3 regions of the Peribacillus sp. NPDC055009 genome follow, and region 1 is predicted to be linked to each of the others. Evidence: riboswitches for the same ligand, from Rfam matches in the RefSeq annotation. Region 1 holds a riboswitch; each other region holds the start of a gene.
The links. Region 1 has a riboswitch for S-adenosylmethionine ahead of ACWF5P_RS14605 (YezD family protein). Riboswitches for the same ligand answer to the same signal wherever they lie in the genome.
Positions count from the first base shown of each region.

Region 2: linked by a shared signal. The riboswitch ahead of ACWF5P_RS21335 (bifunctional homocysteine S-methyltransferase/methylenetetrahydrofolate reductase) and the one ahead of ACWF5P_RS14605 (YezD family protein) in region 1 are both predicted to bind S-adenosylmethionine.
Region 3: linked by a shared signal. The riboswitch ahead of ACWF5P_RS11725 (sugar ABC transporter substrate-binding protein) and the one ahead of ACWF5P_RS14605 (YezD family protein) in region 1 are both predicted to bind S-adenosylmethionine.

Region 1 covers NZ_JBSGVZ010000008.1:197,923-205,217, reverse strand. Annotated here, with positions in the region: gene pdxS (pyridoxal 5'-phosphate synthase lyase subunit PdxS) at 1-849, shown strand, start outside; gene pdxT (pyridoxal 5'-phosphate synthase glutaminase subunit PdxT) at 851-1,450, shown strand; gene ACWF5P_RS14620 (SDR family oxidoreductase) at 1,603-2,349, shown strand; gene ACWF5P_RS14615 (TetR/AcrR family transcriptional regulator) at 2,524-3,111, shown strand; gene ssuE (NADPH-dependent FMN reductase) at 3,302-3,835, shown strand; SAM riboswitch class I at 4,117-4,225, shown strand; gene ACWF5P_RS14605 (YezD family protein) at 4,396-4,539, shown strand; gene ACWF5P_RS14600 (phosphoadenylyl-sulfate reductase) at 4,721-5,425, shown strand; gene sat (sulfate adenylyltransferase) at 5,455-6,603, shown strand; gene cysC (adenylyl-sulfate kinase) at 6,646-7,245, shown strand; gene ACWF5P_RS14585 (nitrite/sulfite reductase) at 7,262-7,295, shown strand, end outside.
Region 2 covers NZ_JBSGVZ010000018.1:4,525-11,819, reverse strand. Annotated here, with positions in the region: gene ligD (DNA ligase D) at 219-2,066, opposite strand; gene ku (non-homologous end joining protein Ku) at 2,217-3,059, shown strand; gene ACWF5P_RS21340 (MOSC domain-containing protein) at 3,565-4,215, shown strand; SAM riboswitch class I at 4,327-4,425, shown strand; gene ACWF5P_RS21335 (bifunctional homocysteine S-methyltransferase/methylenetetrahydrofolate reductase) at 4,531-6,378, shown strand; gene metH (methionine synthase) at 6,371-7,295, shown strand, end outside.
Region 3 covers NZ_JBSGVZ010000006.1:98,182-105,476, forward strand. Annotated here, with positions in the region: gene ACWF5P_RS11715 (hypothetical protein) at 1-82, shown strand, start outside; gene ACWF5P_RS11720 (GTP-binding protein) at 532-3,273, shown strand; SAM riboswitch class I at 3,369-3,474, shown strand; gene ACWF5P_RS11725 (sugar ABC transporter substrate-binding protein) at 3,590-4,702, shown strand; gene ACWF5P_RS11730 (ATP-binding cassette domain-containing protein) at 4,760-6,262, shown strand; gene ACWF5P_RS11735 (ABC transporter permease) at 6,264-7,268, shown strand.

The DNA.
Region 1 (7,295 bases):
ATGGCACAAATGCAAAAGGGTGGCGTGATCATGGACGTCATTAACGCAGAACAAGCAAAAATCGCAGAAGCATCTGGTGCTGTCGCTGTCATGGCATTGGAAAGGGTTCCTTCCGACATCCGTGCTGCTGGCGGCGTAGCAAGAATGGCAGATCCGCGAATTGTCGAGGAAGTAATGAATGCAGTGTCCATCCCGGTCATGGCTAAAGCAAGGATTGGCCATATCGTTGAATCAAGGGTCCTGGAATCAATGGGAGTGGATTATATCGATGAAAGTGAAGTGCTGACTCCTGCGGATGAAGAATATCATATTCTAAAAAGTGATTTCACAGTACCTTTCGTTTGTGGCTGCCGTGATTTAGGCGAAGCTGCGCGCCGTATTGGTGAAGGAGCATCAATGCTTCGTACAAAAGGAGAACCAGGAACAGGTAATATTGTGGAAGCTGTGCGTCATATGAGAAAGGTACAGTCACAAATTCGCAAAGTGAGCATCATGAGTGATGATGAATTAATGACAGAGGCAAAAAATCTTGGAGCCCCTTATGAAATTTTAAGAGAAATCAAACGCACAGGTAAATTGCCTGTAGTTAACTTTGCAGCCGGCGGAATTGCCACTCCAGCAGATGCTGCATTGATGATGGAATTGGGAGCAGATGGCGTTTTCGTTGGGTCTGGTATTTTTAAATCTGAAACTCCAGAAAAATTCGCCTCCGCAATCGTTCAAGCGACTACATATTTCACGGATTATGAATTGATTGGCCGGTTGTCCAAAGAGTTAGGAAGTGCAATGAAAGGAATTGATATTTCCAAACTAGCTCCAGCAGAACGGATGCAGGAACGTGGATGGTAATATGATAACTATCGGTGTTTTGGGATTACAGGGAGCGGTTGAAGAACACTTGAATCAAATCAAAGCTGCCGGCGAACAAGCAGTTATAGTAAAAAAGCCGGAGCAGTTGCTGGAAATCGATGGTTTGATCATTCCGGGCGGAGAAAGCACGACGATGAGGAAGCTAATGGATCGTTATGGATTTATGGAACCGGTCAAAACTTTCTTCGAAGATAAAAAGCCAATTTTCGGTACATGTGCTGGGATGGTATTGGCGGCCAATGAATTGACTGGCGATGAGAAGGCCTATCTTGGACTAATGGACATTTCCGTGAAAAGGAACGGATTTGGACGTCAAAAGGATAGTTTCGAGGCTGAACTATCAATCAAAGGAATGGAAACTCCTTATAAGGCAGTTTTCATCCGGGCGCCATTTGCTGATGGAATTGGAGAAGGTGTAGAAGTATTGGCTGTTTATGAAGAGAATGTAGTGGCTGCGAGACAAGACCATGTCCTCGTTAGTGCGTTTCATCCAGAATTAACAGGTGATGATCGTTTTATGCAGCTTTTCATTGAAATGGTGAAGACATCCATAAGTAAGGCCGAATTGAAAACCTGTTAAAAAATGAAGCTGTCCTATTAATAGGACAGCTTTACTTTTGAAAGCTCAAAACCCTATATAAATACATATTGCTTGAATTATATATTCCTTACTTTTATAATAAAAAAAGTAAGTAAACACTCACTAAATTTGGTGTTGAAAGGGGAATGTATATGACAGCAAGAGTTGCAGTTATTACAGGAGGAGCAAGCGGTATTGGCCGAGCCACATGCTTGAAATTAGCAGCAAAAGGGGACAAGGTCGTTGTTGCGGATTTTAATGAAGAAATGGGACAGGAAACCGTTGAACAGATAACAGCGGATGGCGGAGAGGCCATTTTTGTAAAAACGGATGTTTCTAAGCAGGAAGATGTTGAATCCTTAATCAATAAAGCAGCGGAAACATTCGGAAGGATCGATATCATGTTTAATAATGCCGGCATCGGTGCAGGCGGTATGATCCTCGATCAAGATATGGAGGGTTACTTCAAAACGATTGGAGTGAACCAACACGGAGTTGCCTTTGGAATCATGGCAGCAGGACGGAAAATGAAGGAGCTAGGTAACAAGGGGGTCATTATTAATACCGCTTCTGTGTTTGGCTACTTAGCTTCCCACGGAACCTTTGCCTATCAGGCGACTAAAGGAGCTGTAAGAATGATGACACAGACCGCCGCTTTGGAATTGGGTGCTTATGGCATACGGGTAGTGGGCATTGCGCCAGGCGGGGTTGACACTCCTATCATTCAAGGCTATAAAGATATGGGAATCATCGATAAATTGAATGCAAGTCAAATGCGCGGTAAATTAATTAAGCCAGAAGCCGTTGCAAATGCCGTCTATCTATTATCGTTAGAGGAAGCTGATGCGATCAATGGAAGTGTAGTCATGGTCGATGATGGCTATGCATCCTTTAAGTGATTTTCTGTAAAAGAAAACTTCGTCCCAATTTAGACGATGTTTTCTATTTATGATATATGGGAATATTGAATTCTAATGAATCAAAGGTAATATTGACCGATTGATACCATCGGGATATCATGGAAAATAGATTGGTGACACCGGTCTTATCATCATAAAAGAAGGTTGATATTTTTGAAAAAAGGGCAGCAAACGAAAGAACGAATCATAAATGTAGCCCGGACTCTTTTTGCCACTAAAGGTTTTGACATGACAAGAACGAATGAAATTGCCTCTGCATGCAATGTTTCCGAAGCTACTATTTACAAATACTTTGACAGCAAAAAAGATTTGCTATTAGCAACAATTACCCCTGATGAGAAAGAGGAAACTGAAGATGGGACTAGCCATCTATCCACGGATGATCTAGTGGAGAATCATGTTTGCACCATGATAAATAAAATTCTTGATAATAAAGAACAATTTTCGATACTATTCAGGGAAACACAATTCGATCAAGATATTTCGAAGCAATATGTAGATCAGATTTTCAAGCCGAATGCCAGGCATATTGAAATACAGAAGAGAATAGATAGTGGAGAGATACAATATATCTCTGATATTATCCTATTTAATGTAGGGATCATTTCTTTCACATTGGCATTATCTACACATTATGAGATCCACCAGCAGAAAAAGGAGCCATATTTTACTTCTGAACGAATTAAGAGCATTGCTCAACTTTTGGTATATGGTATTCATGGCAAACAAAAACATACATAATGAAACGGTCATATTTAAGGGCATGAGCATCAAGCCGTAAATATGACCGTTTCTTTTTTCATTCAGAGTAGATGTCCAGAGTGTAAGATTTGACTTATATTTTTCAGACTATTACGATAAATACATACTGTACGAAATGCTTTACGAAGATTTTATCTGGCAATCATGTAATATTGGAGGGGTATATTAAATGAGCGATATCGTAATTTTATCAGGAAGTCCGGCTATTCCGTCCAGAACGGACATTTCACTAAAACATATTCAATCATTAGTCGAAAACGAAGGATTTACCACAGCTTATTTCTCAATCACGGATTTCTCAGCAGATGATTTATTCAAAGGCAAATATAATAGCGAAGATATCTTAAAGCTTTCAGAGAAAATTCAAGCAGCTAGAGGTGTCATTATTGGTTCACCGGTTTATAAGGCTTCTTATACAGGTGTATTGAAGGCCTTGATTGATTTGCTGCCAGAAGGTGCTTTTAAGGGTAAGCCAGTACTGCCAATCATGATTGGCGGAAGTAACAGGCATCTATTGGCGATTGACTATGCACTTAAACCATTAATTTCAATATTAAAAGGCGAGCCGCTGCAGGGCATTTATTTTGTTGATAAGGAAATAGATAAACAGAATTCAGAAAAACCGATAAATGATTTGAATTTAATTGATCGGGTCCAGAGTCAAGTTCAAGAATTTGTAGAAGCGATACAGTTAAGAAATTAATGAATTCGAGTAATCCCTTCGTTTAAAAGGACTGGAATTCGAGAAATTATTTTTTCAGATGATGACTGGCGCCAATTATAGGCTTGTTAATGAAAATAGACTCATTTTTTTGGAGGCTTTATCTAAAAAGACGAGTCTATTTTCATATTTACATGAACATAAAATCATAATCGGAATAGTGTGTATAAAAATAACAGTTCATCCATAATATTAAACCAAGTTATTTTATAAGAAAACTCCATTGACAAGGATTAAATATATGTTAATATTTAAAATAATAAAACTTATCCAGAGCGACGGAGGGAATTGGCCCTTTGAAGTCCAGCAACCTGCATGGTCGATGCAAGGTGCTACCTCCAACAAAATGTTGATCATTTTGGAAGATAAGGTAAAGATATTTACCTTGGGATCTTTCCATCATGGAAAGATTTTTGTTTTTTGGAAAGTTGTAGGCAAACCATAACAATGTAAGGTTGTTTGGAATTATATAAATCTAAGAAATTCATTTGATCAGCGGTGAAAATAAGAAATTCGCGGATTTTCTTAAAGGAGGAACAGGCTTGGATAAAGAGAATCAGCTTGAAGAAATATTTGAACGACTTCAAGAAATGCTTAATTCTATGAAATATGGGTCCATTACACTTATTGTCCAGGATGGTAAAATCATTCAAATGGAAAGAAATGAAAAATTAAGAATTAAATAAGGTATCTGCTGACTAGAAAAACTAGAGGCGGGTTTAACTGATATAAAGAGAGTATTGGTTAGATTCGTCTCTTTTTTTCTAGAGTCAAACAAACTGGAGAATATTACAACGGGTATTGATCAACAGTTACTCTAACCTGATACAGCAAGTTTTAGAGGGGGCTACAAAGTTGGCTGCATTAATAAACTATGAAAATTTCAACACTGGGGATTTCCCTGTATTTCCCGAAGACAGTGAGACAAAAGGTGCTTTGGAAGTTCTGCAATGGGCGAATGACCATTATGGAAACGAACTGATTTATGCTTGCAGTTTTGGCATTGAAGGCATCGTGCTTACGGATTTATTGGCGAAGGTCAATCCTTCTGCCAAAATAGTTTTCCTTGATACAGATGTTCATTTTGAGGAAACTTATCAATTGATCGAGCAAGTGAAAAAGCGATATCCAAAGCTTTCGATAGAAATGAAGAAACCTGCCTTGACGCTTGAGGAACAAGCAGCGGAATTTGGGGATGAATTATGGGTTAGAGATTCAAATAAGTGCTGTAACATCCGTAAAATCATTCCGCTTACCGATGTGCTTTCAACGGCAACAGCATGGCTTTCGGGACTGCGGAGGGAGCAATCCGAGACAAGGGCTTCGACCGAGTATATCAATAAGGATAATAAGTTCAAGTCAGTTAAAATATGTCCACTCATACATTGGACATGGAAAGATGTTTGGCGCTATGCCCATAAAAACGGACTTCCATATAATATCCTGCATGATAATGGATATCCGAGCATTGGATGTAAAACATGTACAGCACCAGCCTTCAATGCAGATGATTTACGCTCTGGCCGTTGGCAAGGAGCTCAAAAAACGGAATGCGGATTGCATTTATCTTAAATAAATAGAAACCATAGGGGGAAATTAGCATGACAATCAGTTTACCGCACGGAGGAACACTAATCGATCTTTGGGAACCAAATTATGATATTAGTAAAATAACAAAGTCGATCGAAATCGATGAAATTGCTTTAAGTGATCTTGAATTGATAGGCACTGGTGCCTACAGTCCAATTAAAGGATTCTTTACAAAAAGTGACTATGAGACAGTAGTCAAGGATATGAGGCTTAGCAGCGGTCATGTATGGAGCATCCCGATTACGCTGCCTTTGACCGAAGAAACTGCCGAAACCCTTACTATAGGTGAAGAAGTAACGTTGACTCATGAAGGTGAAACATACGGGGTTCTCTCCGTTTCCGATATATACACACCAGATAAGCAATTGGAAGCGACATTAGTTTATCAAACGGATGATGAGAAGCATCCAGGAGTGAAAAATTTATATAACCGCGGTGATGTATATGCCGGCGGGGAAATAAAGTTGATCAAGAGAATAGAGCGTCCGCAGTTTCAAGCTAATTATTTGGACCCGGTCGAGACAAGGAAAGCTTTTGCTGAAAAGGGCTGGGAAACGGTTGTCGGCTTCCAAACGAGGAACCCTGTTCACCGTGCACATGAATACATTCAAAAGACAGCATTGGAGATTGTCGACGGCTTATTCTTAAATCCTCTCGTAGGTGCCACTAAATCAGATGACATTCCGGCAGATGTAAGAATGGAAAGCTATAAAGTGCTGCTTGAAAAATATTATCCTAAGGATCGCGTCTCCCTTGCAGTTTTCCCTGCTGCCATGCGTTATGCAGGACCTAGAGAAGCCATTTTCCATGCCATGGTCCGTAAAAATTATGGTTGCACCCATTTTATCGTCGGACGAGATCATGCGGGTGTGGGCGATTATTATGGCACATATGATGCTCAAAAAATCTTTGGGAATTTCAACGCAGATGAGTTAGGGATCACGCTATTATTCTTTGAACATAGTTTTTATTGTAAAGAATGTGGCAATATGGCTTCCGCTAAAACTTGTCCTCATGGCAAGGAAGACCATGTCATCCTGTCTGGAACGAAAGTAAGGGAAATGCTGCGTAACGGAGAAATTCCTCCAGCTACCTTTAGCCGTAAAGAAGTCATCGAGGTATTGATCGAAGGTCTAAAAAAGAATGAAGTTTATAACTGATCGGACATAAATTGAAGGACCACATGAAGAGGGGGATTATTAATGAGTAAAAGTACGAATGTCACTTGGCATGAAACGTCATTGACCAAGGAGCTCCGCCGGAAGCAAAACGGCCATGAAAGCACAGTTCTTTGGTTCACTGGTCTCTCGGGCTCCGGAAAATCAACGATTGCGAACGCGGTCGCTAAAGAGTTATATAATCGGAATATTCGAAGTTATGTTTTGGATGGTGATAATATCCGCCACGGATTAAATAAAGATTTAGGTTTTTCTGAAGAAGATCGAACCGAGAATATTAGACGAATCGGTGAGGTTTCCAAGTTATTCGTGGATAGTGGGCAGTTCGTATTGACCGCCTTCATATCACCTTTCAGGGCAGATCGGCAGATTGTACGTGATTTACTCGATGAAGGGGAGTTTATTGAAGTATACATAAAGTGTCCGATCGAAGAGTGCGAAGTGCGTGATCCAAAAGGTCTTTATGACAAGGCGCGTAAAGGAATCATTAAAGATTTTACCGGAATCGACTCTCCATACGAAGAACCTGAACAACCGGAAATCACTTTAGAATCCGACCAATACAGCATTGAAGAGTGCGTTGAACAGGTAATCGGCTATTTGACAGCAAAGAAAGCGATCTAATCAAGGAGGAAATGTAATGGTTTACGAGAAATTTTGGTCGGAAAATCCAC
Region 2 (7,295 bases), on a different contig from region 1:
GTTTTCATCTCATATAAAACAGTAAAAAATCATGTAGTGAAAGCCAGTCTTGTATTCTCTGTATTAAATTGAGAAAGGGTTTCGGGATGGGACCATTTCGAATCCCATTAGGTTGACAAACCCGAAGAAAAGCGAGTGCCCTACGTTCCAACGCTACATTTTACATTCCCTCAAGGTTGCCTAATAAATAAAGCGACTTCTGACTCTTTGGGTTTACTTCAGTTGTTGGTTTTTTTTTGTTTTAGGAACGACAAAACTTCCAAAAAGGCTGGTCCATTATCGACAAGTCTGTAATCCACAAAAGCACATCCATCCCTTTTTATTCTGTTTGGGATGGTTTCAATCGTATAGTCCTTTAACTGGAGATTTTCGTCCACTTCTTCCCAAAACAAAGGAGTAGCCACACCTGCGAAAGAATTTCCCCGTGGGGAATAAGGCTGGATGATGGTTTTTCCTTCACTATGCTGTACAAAGTCCAAGTAAAGTCGATTGTGCCGATTTATTTTCATTCTTTCGGTTGTAAAATCATTTGGATTGGAACTTGTTAAGTAGTCACCGAGAAAGTCGGTGAATATGCGTGTCTCCTGATAAGTAAATCTGTCTTCAGGCAGTGGGATGTGAATTTGCAGTCCTTTATTACCTGAAGTTTTTACAAAAGCTTTAATCCTTAATGATTCCATCACTTTTTTAATTTCCTGTGCGGCCTTTATTGCAAAGGAGAAAAATTCGATTGATGGGGGATCCAAGTCCAAGACGATTTCGTCAGGTCTTGTTTTACCCGCTTTCTGAAATGGGGCATGGAATTCCAATGCAAGCTGATTACCAAACCAAAGAAGCGTTTCAATATCGTTACACAGCATGTATTCGATATCCTCATCCATGAACGTTTTAATAAAAGCCGGCGCATAATCAGGTTTGTTTTTCTGGAAAAATCTTTCTTTATCCAAAGTGCCATGAGGATAGCGGATCGTCGTAAGCAGTTTATCCTTCAAGTAGGGTAAGAAGAAAGCTGAAACCTCTCGTAAATAATGAAGGTATTCAACTTTTACCACCTGTTTACCTTCAGTTATCCAAAGCGGTTTATCCCTGGAAGTTATTTGTACCGTATCTGGAAATGTGTATTGACCTAGCACAAATTTCTCCCAGGTACATTCATCGGGAGTCGTTTGTAAAAGCCATTGCGAAAACTGGGGTTCACGCAATTCATTTTCCTCGTATACGTGTAAGAATTGAACTTCTATGCAAATGGATGGATGGATATAAAAAAATTGTGCGTCTTCGTTTGATGCATTTTGCTTTATCAGTTGATGCAATATACTTTTATCTTGAGCACTCAGTCCATTTTTAACACTTCCGATTTTCGTTACGGCACCTTCCTTGAAAACTGCGAGGGAAACATAACCATTTTCTTTGTGCAATGCTGTAATGAAACAAGAAACGGTTTTCCAGTTTTTCACCTTAATCCAAGATGTAGTACGTTTTCCTTCTTGCCAAGTACCCCTAATTTCCTTGGCGACAACCCCTTCGCCATCTAATAGGGTGACCTTATTCAAGGCACTTTCCAAAACGTCAAAACTTTCTATTAATTGTATCAAAGCCTTATCGTTGGGATCAGGCGGAATAGGAAAGCCAAGTTTTGCCCCCATATTCAACATCAATTCCCTACGTTCTTCCATAGGTTTAGCTGCTAAGTCTTTTCCGTTGTTGCGAAGCAGGTCAAACGCTATAAACCGGCATGGGGAAAAGCGGGATTTTTCGGATATTAGGGATTGTTTACCAAGGCGTCCTCGCCACTGTATTTGAAAAAAGTCCGCTTTCGCTTCATTGGTAAGCCAGACCAATTCTCCATCCAACTGAAGCGGGAGATATTCTTCCAGGTCCAGTTCTTTGATGTAAGCAATGATTTCTGGGAATTGTGGTGATAATTCCTTCTCGTTCCGACTTGAAATGCTTATGGTATCGGAGTCTATCGTTAAAATAGCCCTAAAGCCGTCATATTTGACTTCATAACGCCAATCCTTGGGGCTGGGGGCTTCTGGGTAATATGTTGGCAGCATCGGTTTCATTTTTGTATCACCTCCGCAAATAATTGATTAACATTATTTTGCCAAAAAAACGAAGTGTTAGAGTTGGCAATTGTTTTTTCGGTTTTTTTTGAACAAAGGGGAATAATAAAATTGTTCTTCTCTTTAAAAATAAGTTATGAGGTGACGAATATGCATACGATGTGGAAGGGGAGCATATCATTCGGTTTGGTGAACATTCCGATAAAACTTCATGCTGCAACGGAGGATAAGGATATTTCTTTAAGGACGTTGCATAAGGAATGTCATTCACCGATTAAATACGAAAAAGTTTGTCCGGTATGCCAGAAAGAAGTGGGTAAGGATGATATAGTCCGCGCTTTTGAGTATACAAAGGGAAAATTTGTTGTATTGGAAGACAATGAACTAGAGCAACTGAAAAAACAAAACGAAGAAAAAGCCGTGGAAATTGTGGATTTCGTTAAAATTGAAGAAATAGATCCCATTTATTTCAATCGGAGTTACTACATGTCCCCTAATGATGGAGGGATAAAAGCTTATTCCCTTTTGAGGCAGGCCCTCAAGGAATCGAATAAGGTAGGATTAGCAAAAATCATCATTCGCTCTAAAGAACAAATGGCGGTAATCCGAGTCGTTGATAATACCTTGGTGATGGAAACGATTCATTATCCGGATGAAGTCCGTTCCACAGCGGATGTTCCGAATATCCCCGCCAATGATACCATTGCAAAAAAAGAAATCGATACTGCCGTATTATTAATAGATCAATTAACGACCACTTTCGATCCGACAAAATACACCGATGACTATCGAACCGCGTTACTTGAATTGATTGAATCAAAGAAAACGGGACAGACGACGATTACAGCCAAAACAAAAGAACCAGTTTCCAACAATGTAACCGATTTAATGGAGGCATTACAGGCATCCATTGACCGTACGAAACATGATGAACCGGAAAAGAAAAAGACGACCCGAAAGAAAGCGGCACCAAAAAAAAAGAAACAAGCTTAAACAGGAAGCTGAGCGGAAGACATATGGTGTCGCTCGGCTTTTCTGCTTGTTTTAGCAAGGAATCAGGCCTCTTATAAGGGAATGAAAGTGACTTTACAGGGAGGTATTTGAATAGGGAATGAAAGTGAAAATAGGTAAGTGAATCACGATTTAAGGATTAGAATGGAACTAAAAGAAAATGATGGATGATAATGAAGGCAAAAAAATTCGCTCCCTAAAGAGCGACAATGAGGAATTCAATCGTGAAAATCAACATATAGGCGAACAGTTGTAGTTTTCGACTATATATTGTGTTCATATTCTACCATATTTAATTCTGAAATAGCAACAAAATTACTGAAACTAACCTATGAATTTTTCTGGAAATCAATGATATTTCGCCCATTTAACGGCTCATGTGGCTTTTTCACTTCATATATTTTTAAAAACTACTGAATATAATGGATTTTTAGTATAATTTATACATATAGGATGATATAAATTAAATATGAATGGAAGATGCAAAATGGAAAATGGAAAAATCAAATCACTTCAGGCCGGAAAGCCGAAACATGAAAGTTTTTCGAATGTCGATATCTTTTCAGCCATGGATAAACAAGCACAGGATAATGTGACAGTGACTAAATCAGGCATAATTGGTGATGGGGTAGGTAATGAAAAGTTCCATGGAGGTCCTGATCGGGCTTTGTGCTTTTACCCCTTTGAGCATTATTCATTATGGAATGAAAGATTCTCTAAAAAGCTGGATATCCCAGCATTCGGTGAAAATTTAACCGTAGCGGGGATGAGAGAAGAAACCACGTATATCGGCGATATTTATCAAATAGGCGAAGTGATTGTTCAAATTAACCAGGGGAGGATACCTTGTTCGACCATTTCCCACTTCAATCAAGAACCTAAGTTTTTGGAACTAGTGCTGAAAACGAGTTTCACTGGTTATTTTGCAAGAGTACTTCAAGAAGGAACGATAAATAAACAAAACGAGATCGTACTAATAGATCGTTTGCAAGAAAAAATTTCAGTTCATTATGCAGCAGAGGTAATCCTTCATAAACGAGATGGGCTGGAAGGCGCCAAGGCTTTACTTACTCTGGACCCATTAGCGGAAGACTGGAAACAAAGAATCTTGAAGAGGGTTCAGGCTGCAAAAGATTGAATCATTTTTGCAAAAGTGAAAAAAATGTCGATCAGGTATTGAAATTGACAGATTATTAATGTAAATTAAATATAATCTAATTTTGAAATCTTGTGAAAATTATATAAATGGATCTTATCGAGAGAGGTGGAGGGACTGGCCCGAAGAAACCTCAGCAACCAGCTTAGGCAAAGGTGCTAAATCCAGCAAGCAGAGCTTGATAGATGAGGAGAATGTTTCAAAAAACCTTCTTCTTTGAGAAGGTTTTTTTTTCCTTTTCTCTCATACTCATAAAATACGACAAAAACAGGACTGTTTTTGAGAGAGGGTGTAATGATGAATTTTCGTAAAGAAGTGAAAGAAAGAATGCTAGTTGGGGAAGGGGCAATGGGGACCTTATTGTACTCAAATGGCATCGATCAATGTTATGAGGAATTAAACTGCACGAATCCGGATCAAATAGAGTCTATCCATCGTGCCTATCTGGAAGCTGGTGCAGATATCCTTCAATCGAATACATACGGAGCCAATTTCAACAAATTGAAACGGTATGGACTTGAAGATGAAGTAAGCAGAATCAATCGCCAGGGAGTCATTCTTGCTAAAAAAGCGGCAAAAGGACAGGCTTATGTCTTCGGTACCATAGGGGCACAACGGAGTATCAGGAAATCGGATTTAAACATGGAAGAGATTAAACGGGGGTTTCGTGAACAGTTATACAGTCTGTTGATGGAAAACCCTGATGGGATTCTGTTGGAAACATTTTATGACCTGGAAGAGCTGGAAACCGTTCTGCAAATCGTAAAAAATGAAACTGGACTGCCGATCATCGCAAATGTTTCGATGCATGAACTGGGTAATCTCCAAAATGGAATCCATTTAAATGAAGCCTTTCAAAAACTCGAGCAATTGGGTGCCGATGTTGTTGGGGTGAATTGCCGTCTTGGTCCACATCATATGATCCGGGCCTTGGAAGAAGTGAGTTTGCCAAAGCAAGCATCGATTGCCATATACCCTAATGCCAGCCTTCCTGATTATGTGGATGGAAGGCTCGTCTATAAAGCCGTGCCGGAATATTTCGGTTCAAGTGCCCTGGAACTTCGTGAGCAAGGTGCCGCTATCATAGGCGGGTGCTGTGGAACGACGCCACTGCATATTCAAGCTGTAAAGAATGCGATCGGAAGTTTTGCTCCCGTAAAAGAGAAAGTTACGAAATCCCGTGAAATAGAAATAATTGAAGTGAACGAAAGAGAATTGGAACTTCCACTGTACGAAAAGGCCAAGACGGAAAGGACAATCCTGGTTGAACTTGATCCACCTAAAAAGCTGGGAATAGAGAGCTTCATGACCGGTGCAGAGGTTTTGAAAAAAGCAGGGGTCGATTCCATTACACTAGCGGATAATTCACTTGCCTCACCAAGGATATCGAATGATGCACTGGCTAACCTACTGAAGAACCAATTGAATATTAATCCGATGGTGCATATAACATGCCGTGATCGAAATTTGATTGGCCTGCAATCACATTTAATGGGTCTGCAGACGGTGGGGCTGAATGAATTATTGATCATCACCGGAGATCCTTCAAAAATAGGGGACTTCCCGGGTGCCACTTCGGTTTATGATTTATCTTCCTTCGACCTTATAAGCATGGTCAAACAATTTAATGAAGGTCTTTCCTATTCCGGTCAAAGTCTGGGGCAACGGGCAAATTTTAAAATTGCGGCAGCGTTTAATCCGAATGTGAAATATCTGGATAAAGCAGTACTGAGAATGGAAAAGAAGATTTCCTGTGGTGCTCAATCCTTTTTGACACAGCCAATTTATTCGGTGGAGCAAATCGAAGAAGTACATGTAGCTACAAAACATTTAGAAACCCCGATTTTCATCGGTATCATGCCTTTGACAAGCACCCGGAACGCAGAATTCATCCATAATGAGATCCCAGGCATCAAATTGCCTGATAACGTAAGAAGGGCAATGGCTTTAGCGGGGGATGACCCTGTAAAGTCAAGGATTGAAGGGGTTAATATCGCGCGGGAACTGGTGGACGCGGCAAGGGAAAAATTCAAGGGCATATATTTAATCACTCCGTTCCTTCGCTATGAAATGACGGCGGAACTTACGAAATATATTAGAAAAGTCGATAGTAAACAGACATCAGAGGTGGCAGTACATGAATAAAAAAGCGATTCAAGATCAGTTAAATTCCAAGATTCTCCTACTTGATGGGGCGATGGGAACCATGCTTCAAGCGGAGGATTTGACAGCAGATGATTTTGGAGGGGAACAATTCGAGGGCTGCAATGAATATTTATCACTGACGCAGCCGGAAATCATCCAATCCATTCATGAAAAATATTTAGCGGCGGGCGCAGATATCATTGAAACAAATACCTTTGGAGCGACCAGCATCGTTCTTGAGGAATACCAAATAAGCACGATCGCCTACAAGCTAAATAAAATTTCAGCTGAGCTTGCCGTTAAAGCTTGTGAAAAGTATTCCAATGAAGAATGGCCAAGGTATGTAGCTGGCTCGATGGGCCCCACTACAAAAACGCTTTCCGTAACGGGCGGAACGACTTTTGATATTTTAACCGATTCTTATGAAGAACAGGCACTGGGTCTCTTGGATGGCGGTGTAGACTTGCTGTTGGTGGAAACCTGTCAGGATATGCTTAATGTCAAGGCTGCCTTTTCTGGAATCAAAGCAGCATTCGCAAAAACAGGAAAAGATGTGCCTGTCATCATATCAGGAACAATCGAACCGATGGGCACTACACTTGCTGGCCAGTCCATAGAAGCTTTTTATTTATCGGTTGAACATATGAAGCCCGTAGCTGTCGGCCTTAATTGTGCAACAGGGCCGGAATTCATGATAGACCATATCAGGACACTTGCAGATATATCAAACAGCGCCATCAGCTGTTATCCGAATGCCGGGCTCCCTGATGAAGAGGGCCACTATCATGAGTCACCTACTTCCCTGGCAGAGAAAATGAAGCAATTTGCCGAAAAGGGATGGGTCAATATCATTGGCGGATGTTGTGGTACGACACCAGAGCATATTAAAGAACTTTCCAGGGTCCTCGAAGGCATGA
Region 3 (7,295 bases), on a different contig from region 1:
AGGCGTTGTGAAAAAAACGAAACAGCTTAAAAGCCAGTTGACCAAAAAGCCGAATAACCAACGTAAGCGTACAGGGGTATAATCCTAATTTGTCAAAGGACAAGTACTGTTCGGAGCTTATCAGAGAGCAGTTACCTTTTATGAATGAGGGTACTGCTTTTTTATATGGAAGAGGCAGGGGGATTTTGCTTTTTACCGTTTATAGGTAAGTTGAAGGGTGGGCTTCTGGTAATTTAGAGGGATAAAGAATGGTTCGCTCACCTCTAGAAAAAACATATTTTCTCGAATATGGAAATGACATCTCTGTATCGGTTTATTAAAAACATTACAGTTCCAATTGTTTCTGTTTTAAAATTGTAAGAGTGGTGACATGTTGTTACCATATTGTTTTGCTAAAATAACATTTTAAGGTTTTGTAAATGATTTTTTAACTAAAGGAACCTATAGATTGAATGTTAGGTCTACTAGAAGGCTTATAGAATCAGTGATTATCCTTTAATTGAAAATATGAAATATATCGGGGGAATAAAGATGGACGAACGTCTGATCGGAAAAAAATATTATGAAACGATGATTGAGGATACAAGGAAGCACCCCATTCAAGCTTTGGGTGAAATGTTTCTCGTGGAACAAAAAAAGGAAAGAGCGGATTTAACCGCAATTCGATTTGCTCAAGGAGAAGTATATTTTCAGCATCATGACTATGAGGCAGCCATTTTTAAATGGGAAAACATAGAAGGGGAACTTGGTTCATGGGCGAAGAAAAACATCGCTGATGCTTATTTTGAACTGGAAATGTATTCAACCGCAGAGGATATCTATAAATCCGTCGATACGGATGAAGCGGTCTTGAAAACAGAGGTTCTTTTGCAACTGTTTTCCCTGTACATAGTGGAATCGAGAAATGACCTGGCTTCCAATGTCGTGAAAGAAGCAGTCGAGTTCCAACCGGACTACCCGAATGTCACGGAAATTGCACGTGCCTTTTTTGAAGAACAAAAGGATTGGAACAGTGCGGTGGTATTAGCGGCGAATGAAAGTATCCGTACAGAATCAATGGGCTGGTTCGATGTGCTGAAAACGTATATCCAGCAAGGTGTTGCCCAATCGATGGATCCGGATTATTTTTCAACTGTCCTTGGTTCGCTATACACACTCGACCAGGAACGTTTCGAAAAGGTGACGGTTGCCCTTTGGAAAAACTATAAATATACGGATTCTTATTTCGAATGGCTGAGAGTGATTAATAACTTGATAGATACCATCGAATTGAACCATGCGGATGTATGGGAAGAGCTTTCCGTCTATTACAGGGATGCATATGCAGGTCTGTTAGAAGGAACGCACCTAATCAAGGAATTAAGTCCTGTCGTGCCAAGGTTGCTTGAAAACTGGCTCAAAATCGCAGACGGGGAGCTCTCGCTGTTTGCGGCGGCATCCGCGTTGTCCTGGAATGAAATCTTCCCGGATACGATCAATGCGTTGGTCATTCAGGACGCAGAGAGCCTGCTTTCGAAATCGCCTAAATTGGGTGGCGGACTGGAAGCGGGAGAGAAACTGTTCAATTCCATTATCCAGTGGGCTGAAGATAATGATTTAAAGGTTGGCAATAAGCTTAAATGGATGGTAGACGGGCTTAAGGATACCCGGAATTTCAATCTTCTTCTTGCTGGAAGCACAGGAAATGGCAAGACATCCTTTATTCAGTCAATCGTTGGTGAGAGCATTGCCGCTGAAGATCATTCGTCACTAGTCAGTGTCAAAGATGGGGATGATTTGGAAATCCTTGAAATTACCGATACAGATAGCAAAGTTGTCGAGGAGCTAACTGATTTGGATGAAACACGCCGCCAGCGCGGGACTATTGTCGATGTGACCATCATCAGTGACTACCTAAGGAATAATCATCTGCGATTATTGGATACTCCTGGGTTCAATGGGGAAAAAAGCGTGGAATCCGATTTCCAGGGCTATTTACATGGCAGTGATGGATTGATGTTCGTTCTTGACGCCCGGGCGCCTTTCACCGGCAGCGAACGGGATCTGTTATTGGAAATTCAAATGATGGCTCCGAAACTGCCGATTCATTTCTTATTAAATAAAATGGATACGATATACAGTGATCAGGTCGCAGTCCGGATGGAAGACGAAACATGGGATAAAGTGAATGCCTATTTCCCGAATGCGAAAGTATTCGCTTTCTCTAAACATTATGACAGCCGGCAGCAATTGAAGGACCTTTCAGCCTTCCTTCAATCGAATTATCAAGATGATAATTGGAAGGAAAGAAGATCTGAAAAAATCCTGGCATTCATTCGTAAAACTTTATCTTATCTGTTAGAAAAACGGGCAGCCAATGAGCGGAAATGCGAGCATTCCATCTCTTGGAATGAACAGATGGAAGTCAAGCTGAATGGGGCTGTCAACCAATTGGCTGATTTGGAAAAAGAGAAAAGTGAAAATATCATAAGGTCGTATCGTTCGCTTAAGGACGAAGTGAAAAGTCAGCTTTATTCAAAAATTCCTGAATTACTGAGGGATTGCTCTAAATCGTTAACGGAAAGCAGTGATTTCAGTCAGGTCCATGTACAGTTAAATCAGGAAATGAATGAGCGGATTCAAAACTTCATTTCTGACAAGATCATGCCTCAATATTACCGTTCTCTTCAAGACTGGATTGCCAGTTCCCAAATGGAGTTCTCACAAAGCCAGCAGTTTATGGATGAGATGAGTGCCGGTTTCAATGAATTATACAAAGAAGAACGGATTACGCTTGCAGGCGACTTCAGAGTATTGGATGACTGGCGCCGTGATGCCGACCGGATGACAAGCAGCATCCGCATCGAAAACGTCAATATCCTTTTGCGCAGGACTCCATCTCAATTACTGCTTAAAGGGGCAGGGAAGCTGTTTGGGGCGATACCGCAAAATAAAGCCAATATGTACAATCGTTATAAGAAATACCTGGAAAGTGAAGATTACCTGGATGTTGCGGAAATGATCACGGAGCGTTTCCTTACCCAATTTGGATTGTTTGAAAAATCTTTGGATCGTGACATCTCCCTTTTCTATCGCGGTTCATTTGCATTACTTCAAAAAACGATAGAGCAAACGCAGACTGAAATAAAAGACTACCAGGCTGCATTGGAGCATATGAAACAAAATCCGGAAGTTTACCGTGACCCTATCACTTTGTTCGAAGTGAAATTAAGGCAGTTGGAGCGGCTTGAAAAGATTGAGAAAAAGCGTCTAGCCCAGCTTCAAAGAAAATAAAAAATAACGGGGAACATTTCAAATATTCAAAAATCTATTGACTTTACGACTATATCCCTATAAAGTGATAATTACAAAAACGTAACACGATATATCTCTTATCAAGAGTGGCGGAGGGACTGGCCCTAAGATGCCCAGCAACCGTTCCATTAGGAATTGGTGCTAAATCCTGCAAAACAGAAATGTTTTGACAGATAAGAGAGGGACAAGTCTGCAAAACAGCCGATTAAACCTCTCTATATTAGAGAGGTTTTTATTTTGGGATTTACACCAACTTAACTGATGAGACTAATAAGAAAAAATGGAGGGAAACAAGATGAAAAGGTCTATTAAAGGTATATTCATTTCAGCCATCGCTTCGGCTTTGCTTTTAACGGGGTGCTCTACAGGTCAGAGTTCCACAGAGTCGAAGAAAGAAGAAAAAGTATCATTTGAAAATGTTCCGGAAAGATTCGCTGATGGAGATGGAGCCAGAATCAAAGTGATCCGTAAAATTGGCGGTGATGATCATACGGCCCAATACCTGGCGGGGGCGAAGGAAGAAGGAGAAGCACTGGGGTTTCAAGTGGATACGTACACAGCCAATGGTGATACGGCTAAATTCCATGATGCGATAGCGCAGGCTTTGGAGGAAGATTATGACGGCTATATCATTTCACATGGTGATGATGCAGCAACTGTGAATGACGTTCAAAAGTTGGTTGATGCAGGTAAAAGCGTTGTCACATTCGATTCAATAAGCGATCTATCTAAAATAGAAGGCGTGACATTAACTTCACAAGATGATGAAGCGTTGGCAACACTGGCTTTTGATAAGCTGATAAAAGAACAGAAAGGTAAAGCGGCAATTGCATACCTTTGGGTGGACGGTTTTCCTCCAATGGTAAGAAGAAATGCAGTCTATCAGGAAAAATTAAAAGAAAATCCTGGGATCAAAGAAGTCGAAAGGTTCGGAGTGGCATCTGCTGATACATCGGTTCAGACACAAAATGCTGTAGCCGCAATGCTGAATAAATACCCTAAAGGTAAATTGGATGCCATTTTCGCAACATGGGATGCCTTTGCTATCGGTGCAGCCCGGGCGATTAAAGAGGCGGGCCGCGATGAAGTGAAGATATATGGAATAGATGTCTCGAATGCAGATCTCCAGGAAATCCAATCGGCTGATAGCTCATGGTCCTACACGGCAGCAGTAGATCCCAAGTTGATCGGTGCAGTAAATATGAGGATATTGGCTAAAAAATTAGCGGGCGAAGAAACGCCGCAAACCTATGACTTGGAGGCTTCACTTATTTCACAAAAGCAAATCCAAGCGTCTAAAGAAGCGGTGAACATGGCAAATCTGTCAGGTATTGTCGATGGCTGGGGTGTATCGACGGAATTTGAAGAAGATTGGATGAAAGTTTTGAAAGATCATTATAAAAATTAAAAAGAGACACTCTCTTTCAAGTAGAAGGGAGTGTCTGTTCAATAAGGGGGAATGGACATGGGCACGCAACTAGAAATGAAGAAGATTTCGATTGAATTTCCGGGGGTGAAGGCGCTGAGTGATGTTGATTTTTCCGTAAAATCGGGGACAGCCCACGCATTGGTCGGTGCAAACGGAGCAGGGAAATCGACGTTAATGAAAGTATTATCGGGAGCCCATGTTCATTATTCAGGTGACATTTATATTGATGGGGTGAAGAGGGATATCCGCTCGCCAAAAGCGGCTCAAGAACAAGGCATTCAAATTGTTTATCAGGAAGTGGATACCGCCCTCATCCCTTATTTAACGGTTGGGGAAAATGTAATGTTGAATGATATGGTCCAAAACATGGGAAAAAAACAGATGGTCCAATGGAAAGAGCTGCATAACCAAGCGGCTTCTATTCTTGAAGATATGAAAATTCGTGTCCCTTCGAAAAAGCTGGTAAGAGACCTTACCTTGGCTGAAAAACAGATGGTCCTGATAGCAAGAGCCGTTTCGACAGAATGCAAATTCCTGATTCTCGACGAGCCAACTGCTCCGTTAAGTCATACGGAGACGACAGAACTTTTTCGAATTGTAAATGAATTAAAGCAAAAAGGCGTGGGAATCATTTTCATTTCACATCGTCTGCCCGAAATTTTTGAAATCTGTGAGGAAATTACAATCATGAGGAATGGGGAGCGTGTCACATGTCGAAAGAAGGAAGACATAACCCGTACCGAAGTCGTAGAGAACATGCTTGGAAAAACCATGGATGAACAGTTTCCTGAAGTGAATGCTTCGATTGGCGACGTTATTCTGGAAGTGAACGGATTGTCAGATGCAGAGAAAGTTAAAAATGTCAGTTTGAATATTAAAGCAGGCGAGATAATCGGCTTGGCAGGGTTGGTCGGGGCTGGGAAAACGGAGCTGTGTAAAACCCTTTTCGGCCATACGTCCATCACAGCGGGGGAAGTCATCCTGAATGGTCGAAAGCTTTCCTTGAAATCACCGCACGAAGCAGTAAAAAGCGGTCTGGCACTTGTACCTGAGGAACGCAGGAAAGAAGGGGTCCTAGTTCAGGAATCAGTCTCGGCGAACTTGACGGCAGCCAGTCTTGGCAAATTCTCCAAGACATTCAGCTTCGTGAATCGCAAGGCGGAAAAGGAAAGAGCGAAGGAAATGATCGCAAGCCTCGGCATTAAAACTCCTTCAGGGGAAGTGAATGTCGAAAACCTTTCAGGTGGCAATCAGCAAAAAGTTGCCATCGGGAAATGGCTTATGGCCGATGCGGATGTATACATATTCGATGAACCAACGAAAGGGGTCGATGTTGGAGCCAAGAAGGATATATTCGAATTGATTGCAGAGCTTGCAAGGAATGGGAAGGCGATCATTTATGCATCATCCGAGCTTTCCGAAATCATTGGCATTACCAACCGGACATATGTGTTATATGACGGGAGCACTGTCATCGAATTAGAAACAAGTAAAACGAATGAAGAAGAACTACTATTCTATTCAACAGGAGGAAAATAGAATGAGCATACCCAATCCTGTTACACAGACAGCGAAAGTGAAGAAAAAGGTGGAACTATTCGACTTTTTCTATAAATACGGCACAATATTGACGATTATCATTCTGATTGGAATTTTTGCCGTGTCCAATCCATCTTTCATTCAAACTACGAATCTGGTCAACATCCTGCGTTCCATTTCAATCGTGACCATCATTGCGATCGGCATTACGATATCCCTGACCGTCGATGGCTTCGACCTTTCCGTCGGCTCCGTCGCATCATTGGCCAATGCCATCGTCATCTCGATGTTTGTCTGGTTTTCACAGGAGACATTAATTGCCATATTAGCTGCGATCGGTGCCTCACTTGTCGTAGGCGCCTTGAATTCATTCATGATCGTTAAATTGAGAATTCCCGACATGCTGATGACTTTGGCTACCATGTTCATTATCCAGGGAATTGCCCTTACCTATACAAAAGGGGCCACGGTTTCGCAAAATATGGTCATGCCAGACGGGACGTTCGCAACAGGACTGATCAGCCCGTTTTTCGCCAAAATTGGCCAGGTACCGTGGATAATCCTGATCATGGCCGTCATTGTGATAGCGACCCATATCTTTTTGACTTATACGAAGCACGGTCGTTATATGTACATTATTGGGGGAAATAAGGAAGCGGCGAGACTTTCCGGGATATCGGTCAATAAATACAAAATCCTTGCCTACCTGCTTTCAGCTCTATTAGCTGCAATCGGGGGTATTGTCCTAGCTTCAAGGGTCATGACATCGGAAATCAATTCAGGTTCCCCCTATTTAATGGACGCCGTTGCAGCAGCCTTCATTGGTTCCTCCGTTTTAGGAGCGGGAAAACCGAATGCCTTTGGAACCTTTGTCGGTGCAGTCCTGATAGGAATCCTTCAAAATGGTTTGATCATGATGTCCGTTCCGTATTATGCGATGGATATCGTCAAAGGAACAGTGCTGGCACTTGCGCTCGCGGTAACCTATTACAAGCAAAAACATTAAAATGTATTCGTTGCTTTACTCTACAAA